Regions from separate parts of the Halobacillus trueperi genome, predicted to be linked through region 3. Evidence: riboswitches for the same ligand, from Rfam matches in the RefSeq annotation. Region 3 holds a riboswitch; each other region holds the start of a gene.

Region 1 (2,268 bases), on a different contig from region 3:
TCTCCTTTCTCCCACGGGAGTCTCGCAGCTTCCCAACCACCCCATTCCATGAAGGTGAGAAACGAACCCCCTTTACTGTGGGAGGGTGCCTTCCACTATCCATGTGTTATAAGCATAAAGCGCTCTATAACAAGCTTTTCGTATGCAGAATAGCGTCCTTAGGAGTTCATTCCCCTCCAATTACCATGGGCATAAAAAGCGACTTATTCCGGAAGTGGTTTCAAGATACTTATATGGCAAAGGGGCGGAGGGGAATGGCGAGACTCCTGCGGGAAAAAAGTGCTTGGTGAGACCCCACAGGACGCAGTCCGAGGAGGCTCACCGCGCTCCCGCGGAAAGCGAGTCATACCCCGCAGTCCCCATCCACTCAACAAAAGTCTCGAAACTGAGTCTTCCTCAATCGGAGCGTTAATGAGATTGAACAATGATAAAGAAATAACTAAAATCCCCCGATTGATGCCGAAACACCAATCGGGGGATTCTTATTAATGGCTTAATAGTGTTGGTCGTTTTACAAATAGGAGACTGACGACGATACTGCTTAAGATAAACGCCGGAAGCATGTATCCACCATTATAGACGAGGGAATACAACCAGACCGGCTGGCCTTCAGGGGCGAACTCGCCATAAAAAACGATGCCTGCAAAAAAGTGTCCGAAAAAGCGCAGCACACTTCCGATCAGGCAGCCGACAATGATCCATCCGACCAATCGACGGGACTCTTTCGATTTGATCGCATTCCATAGCGGTTTTGCTACTAAGCCAGCTGTTCCAATCACAGCAAAGGCGACGACATAGTCAAGAAACGCCTGAAGAGGGGTCATAATATAGGCGCCTGTCATGATTTGATAGATTCCTAAAAGCAAACCGGTGGTGACACCACCTTTTACCCCCCAACGGAACGCCATGATGAAGACTGGGACCATGGCAAAGGAAACCGATCCTCCCTGCGCCCACAGTTTAAACGATAAAAACGGGATGATATCCAACAATAGTGCGAGTGCTGAAAAAATCGCAATCTCTACGAGAAATAAAACGCGACGATTTCTCATTTCAACATTCCTCCTAAAAAAAGACACAAAAAAAGCAACGCTAAATAGGGAAGCTTCCTGATGGAGGAGTCCCAACTTTGCATTGCACCATCAAAAAAGCCGCCATCCCTACGCCAGTGCTAACTGACAGGTTCGAAGGGTCAGAACTATACGTTCACTCTCAGCCGGAGGCTCCCCTTGAAGGCTTTATACCGTTTACTTTTCTTGATTTGTCTCTATTATAATAAATTTTTTACTAGATTACAAAGCCTTTTCTATTTCCCGGGCAATCACTTTGTGTTCGTGTACATTTGGAAAAATTCCAGGGTGCGCTCGATAATCATATCCTTATCATGATCAAGGGTCGCCACATGGTAACTGTTTTCCAGATGGATGATCTCTTTGTGTTCAGAAAATACCGATTCGAAGATGACTTCTGAATTGTGAGGAGGAACGACGTGATCCTCATCCGATACGAAAATCATAATCGGACAGTGGATTTCATCGAGCCTGTCCTTCACTTTGCCCATCAATCCGACGAGCTCTCCGATCGATTTCACCGGTGTGCGGTCATACGCAAGTTCGACAGTTGCAGGATCCTTGATATCCGATCCGATCGCATCTAAAAAGCGTTCGTCCGTTCCCTGGCTATTTTCAAGTGCGGGAATATCTATGGCCGCATTGATTGGAATGACTCCTTCAATGTCCCGGTACTCACTCGCCATATACAACGCAAGCGTTCCCCCCATTGATAACCCTACGACAAATATTTTCGAACACCTTTCTTTCAACCAGGTGTACGCTTCTTCTACTGATTGCACCCAATCCATATGAGAGGTCGATTCCATATCCTCAGGGCTTGTTCCGTGGCCTTTTAACCTCGGACAATAAACGGTGTACCCAGCTCTAGCATAGGCTTCAACTAAAGGCTTCATGCTTTGCGTCGTTCCTGTAAACCCGTGAGACACGAGGATTCCGACTTCATTACCCTCGAAGCGCATCTCCTCCGCTCCATGCATCACTTTTTCCATTCAACCCCACTCCTTTGGCTTTCTCTTTTCCTAGAATTTTTTGTAACACAGTCTTTTCCAGCCACTTCCACGGCAGCAAACGTTTGAACCAAACATTGGCTCTCACACCGGCACCGATCGGATAGCGGAGTTTCACTAGCGATTCTTTTTCCATCAATCCGGTCATCAGGTCAGACACATCCTGAGGATTGCCGTGCGGTTCTTTG
Region 2 (2,268 bases), on a different contig from region 3:
CGGTGTTCTTTTCCGAGAGCGAAGCTTGAAAGGACGCCCGTCTTCGCTAAGGCGTCACTGAGCGCTTTGCCTGCGACACCTGAAATGATGGCACCACTGATGATGCGGGCGATGAACATGGCAAGGACGTATCCTGTGCTCAGTGCTGCGTATCCGGATAGGAAGTAGCCCCAGACGAAGCTGAACACCGCGGCCATAACTCCGGCAAGCATGAGGGTGAACAGATCATAACGCTTGTACCTCGTCAGAGCAAAGGCGGATTCTGCCCCGAGCCCCTGGATCATCCCTGAAACGAGGAGCATCGGACCGACCGCATTGCCGAGCAGCACTTCGACCGCCGCCGCAATCGTTTCTGATAAAAAAGCGGCGCCGGGTTTACGGATGATATAAGCCGCAATGATCGATACGATGAACCAGATGCCGAAGATGAGGTCATAGCCGATCGGTCCGAAAAAGCCGACGAGGATTTTTCCGACCGGAAGGAACGCAAGATACACGACTGCAAAAACGACAGAAAGGACGGACATGACGACGATTTCTTTCAGTTTCCAGCTGTTCATGGGCGATCATCCTTATGGGAAGGGCTGTTGGCGGAGACTGTCACAGTCATCACCGTATGCGAAGATCCGCTCGCTTCCGTTTCCCTGAACACATCCTGTAGTCCTGTGAAAATGTCGCGTGTGTCTCCATCGAGGCGAGTAGAATAGTGGGCGGGCGTGACTTCGACACCTTTTTCCTTCATCGCTTCAATCTGACGGTAGATCGTATCCATATAATCACCGCCACCCATCGGATACAGCGAGAATTTCGCCGCAATCCGCTGTTCGATTTCCTTGAATTGAGGCTTGTTCAACCGTTCCTCTGATTCATCCATATGGACATCACCGGACGAATCTCCAGGGCAGCCGATGGAAAAGGTCCCTTGAAAAGCGACATGGACACCCGTTTTAGCGATATGTAATAAAATCGCCTCCGTGACTTCGAAGACATGCTCCATCCTACCGCGGACCGTCGTCGTGACATCGTCCGTCTTCATCCACACTTTCGAGCTGTCCACCTCATTCAGGCCCGCCTTGATGTAATCCACGAATTTGTCCGACATCGGGTGCACGGAAAAAGAGCACCCCGCGATCCTTGACGTTCCACAATGGTTTTCCATTTCTTATTCCTCCTTTTTTTGAGCACAAAAAAACTGCATCCCACGGGAATGCAGTCTACCAATCATAAAGGAAGAACCAGTTCGGTCCTTGTGAATGACGACCGCACTTCCCCACGCTAGTATTATCTAGTTCGGGTTCCAAGGGTCGGAATTTTTCCTCTCAGCCGCTTATAGCAGCTCCCCCAGTGCAAAACTCGTATGCAGTTCTTGTACGTTGCTTTCATCGTAGCGGAGAGTCATAGATTTGTAAACCATCTTTTTTATAAAAAACAAATGAACCGGATCGCCCTGGGGGATCCGGCTCATTCCTTATGCTTTCGACAAGCGTAACTTCATCACATTCTGATCTATGAAACAATCGATATACGGCACGCGTTCATAAGGGTAATAACTGACGGATGTCGGTTTCACTTCCATCATTTGATACAGGTCCTCTGTTGAAGCTACATCATTCAAAATCAATCGGACGTCTTCACCAGTCAACGAGGAGAACTTAGCCGAAGTGTAACCTTCATTTTTCATAAATTGGAGTAAATCCATTGTAGTCTCCTTATTATCTGACCTTGAACCATAAATTTTCCCTGAATAAAAAAACCGAAACATATGTCATAGAAATACCTTTTACGACTTCCCTCTAACTATTATTCTACTAAAATAAGGGTCAAGAAGGAAGGGAAGAGTTTCGACAAAAAAACAGGCGCAGTGCTGCTTCTTGTCGTTCATCAATAATAAGGGGAGATCATCAAGTAGACGATGACTCCAGTCAGACTTACGTACAGCCAGATCGGCATCGTCCATCTCGCGATTTTGCGGTGCTTGTCCACTTTCATCGCAAGGCCGCGGAACAACGTGAGAAGCGCAAGGGGTACGATGAGTGCCGCCAATACGATATGGGTGATCAAAATGAAATAATAGATCCCAGCAATGATCCCTTCACCGCCGAAGGACGTCGACTCCGCCATCGAATGGTACGTCAGGTACGAGACGAGGAAGAGAGCTGTCGACGTGAATGCAGCGAAAATGAAACGTTTGTGCCATTTGACGTTTTTCCTAATGATCATGAACAACGCAGCAAGCAGGAAAACGAACGTAAACGAATTCAAGACCGC
Region 3 (2,268 bases):
TCACGGAGCGAATCCAATCCTTTCCCCGCTTTTCCCGGCTTGGAGGAGGTCGGATAGATATTTCCGTATAGGAAAAAATCCGCTCCTTCCTCTTTGGCATCTATGGCCTCTTTTAATGAATGAACGGATTTCCCTACATTCAGTTCGGGAAAGGTTTGCTTCACTTGTGAGACTGGGAGGCTGTGGTGAGTCAACTGCACCCCGAAGCCTCCTGCTACAAAAGCAACGTCAGCCCTGTCATTGAGGATGATACGCTCCATTGGAAAACCGGCATCCGTCAGCTGTTGAATGCCAGCAAAAATTTCAGCAGCAGAGCGTTGCTTTTCTCGAATGTGGAGAAAATCGATTTCCTGCTGGACCGCGCTCACTGTCTCGCTTAGTTCAGCAAACGTCTGCTCTCCTGTAGAAATCACATGAATGGACGGCCTCACGATTCACTCTCCTTTCCCTGCCAAGAGAGAAGTTCTCATATCAAACGGCCATTCTTCCATGACATAAGCCATTTCCCAAAACTTGTATTCATACTGACTGCTAATCACAAACAACTCTTTCATCCGCTCACGGCCCGCTTCCGATTTCAATTCCGCCAGATCATCCAGCCGCTGGATCTGCTCCTCTACGAGCGTCCGGAACCAATCCCCGCCATAGGTGCCGATCCACTCCTGATAAATCGGTTCTTCCGGCTGATGATCTTTCAAGTGCTCCCCGACTTCATAATAAAGCCAATAGCACGGAAGAATCGTAGCGATAATCTCTCCCAAATCCCCATGGTAGGCGCCCCGGTACATATGGGAGGCGTACGCATACGCCGTCGGAGAAGGAGTGAACTGGTTGCGCTCCTCTTCTGTGATTCCGAGCCTTTTTGAAAAGTTCTCGTGAAGCTCCATCTCTGCTTCATACGTCCCTTGAGCATGAGATGCCATACTGGCCATCGTTTTCATGTCCTCGGACTTTGCCGCTCCCATCGCCTGGACTCTGGAAAAATGGGATAAATAATAAGAATCCTGAAGGACATAGTAGCGGAACTGGTCGAGGGATAACGTCCCTTCTCCAATCCCTTTGACAAATGGATGGTTGAAACTTGCTTCCCAAATGGGGTTCACCGCGTCGCGAATCTGTTGTGAAAATTTCATGATCAATCTCTCCTTTTCCCGACGATCCACGGTCAAGGAAAAAAGAAATAAGATGCAAGCACTCTATGCATCTATTTCCAGACACTAAAAAAACCACTTTCTTCATATGCGTAAAGAAAGTGGTTTCATGTGTAAACATCTATATGTAGCTTAAGATACACGTAACCGCCACTTCCCTACGCTGGTATCAACCAGATCAGGTTCTAAGAGTCTTAAAGCTACACTTTAATCTCAGCCTTGTGAGAAGGCACCCCTAGTGGATCGTCTATGTTTTTTGATTTCACTGATATCGTAACATGTTCTGAATCATTGTCAAAACATTCCTGAAAAACTTATCAATTAAAATATCATTGACTTTCAAATTCATGGCCCCTAGAATTCATTTAGTATTTTCTATAGCATGAATTGGAGTGTTTTCATGAGTCGCTTGAAAAATTTATCAGTACTATTTGCCGCCTCCATCATTTTAGGAGCAGCCTTCAACCTGTTTTTGATCCCCAATGAAGTCTTAACAGGTGGGGTGACCGGGCTGGCTATGGTGTTCGGGATACTTACTCCTATAAGTGCGGGTATTTGGTTAGTGGTTCTGAATGCCCCGATCTTTATTCTAGGATGGATGAAGCTGGGAAAAGAGTTTATTGCGAATAGCATATTTTCCGTAGTTGTCACCTCCATCACGATGCAATATCTCCCTGTCACTCAAGTAACCGAAGATGCCTTGTTAGCCTGTGTATTCGGAGGAGCGATTGCTGGTGGATCCATTGGTTTGATCATCAGGTTTTACGGATCCGGTGGTGGAGCTGATATTATTGGGCTTCTCCTCACGTTGAAGCGTGATATCCCGTTAGGAGTATTGATTTTTGCTATCAATAGTGTGGTTGTTTTTATCTCCGGCTTTGTTTTTTCATGGGAATTAGCTCTGTACACCATGATATCCATTTATATTACTGGAATAGTTATCGACCGTGTTCATACCCGCCATGTGAAGCTTAGCTTAATGGTTGTATCCGATCGTGGGGAAGAAGTGAAAAGTGAGCTGCTGGATAATTTAATCCGTGGCATCACTGTCATGTACGGTCAAGGTGGATATTCAAACACAGAACGTAAAGTGCTCTATACGGTTATTACGCGTTAT

Evidence for each region. A riboswitch is a leader RNA that binds a small molecule or an ion and turns the genes downstream of it on or off. The one in region 3 is predicted to bind thiamine pyrophosphate.
Region 1: linked by a shared signal. The riboswitch ahead of thiT (energy-coupled thiamine transporter ThiT) and the one ahead of tenA (thiaminase II) in region 3 are both predicted to bind thiamine pyrophosphate.
Region 2: linked by a shared signal. The riboswitch ahead of DYE48_RS16710 (YkoF family thiamine/hydroxymethylpyrimidine-binding protein) and the one ahead of tenA (thiaminase II) in region 3 are both predicted to bind thiamine pyrophosphate.

Annotation. Positions count from the first base shown of each region.
Region 1 covers NZ_QUAE01000001.1:312,163-314,430, reverse strand. The annotation lists gene thiT (energy-coupled thiamine transporter ThiT) at 486-1,052, opposite strand; TPP riboswitch at 1,141-1,240, opposite strand; gene DYE48_RS01640 (alpha/beta hydrolase) at 1,322-2,062, opposite strand; gene DYE48_RS01635 (SDR family oxidoreductase) at 2,016-2,268, opposite strand, start outside.
Region 2 covers NZ_QUAE01000019.1:17,799-20,066, reverse strand. The annotation lists gene DYE48_RS16715 (ECF transporter S component) at 1-560, opposite strand, end outside; gene DYE48_RS16710 (YkoF family thiamine/hydroxymethylpyrimidine-binding protein) at 557-1,159, opposite strand; TPP riboswitch at 1,251-1,353, opposite strand; gene DYE48_RS16705 (hypothetical protein) at 1,469-1,699, opposite strand; gene DYE48_RS16700 (DUF420 domain-containing protein) at 1,882-2,268, opposite strand, start outside.
Region 3 covers NZ_QUAE01000008.1:158,481-160,748, forward strand. The annotation lists gene DYE48_RS12025 (thiamine phosphate synthase) at 1-431, opposite strand, end outside; gene tenA (thiaminase II) at 435-1,133, opposite strand; TPP riboswitch at 1,290-1,398, opposite strand; gene DYE48_RS12035 (YitT family protein) at 1,552-2,268, shown strand, end outside.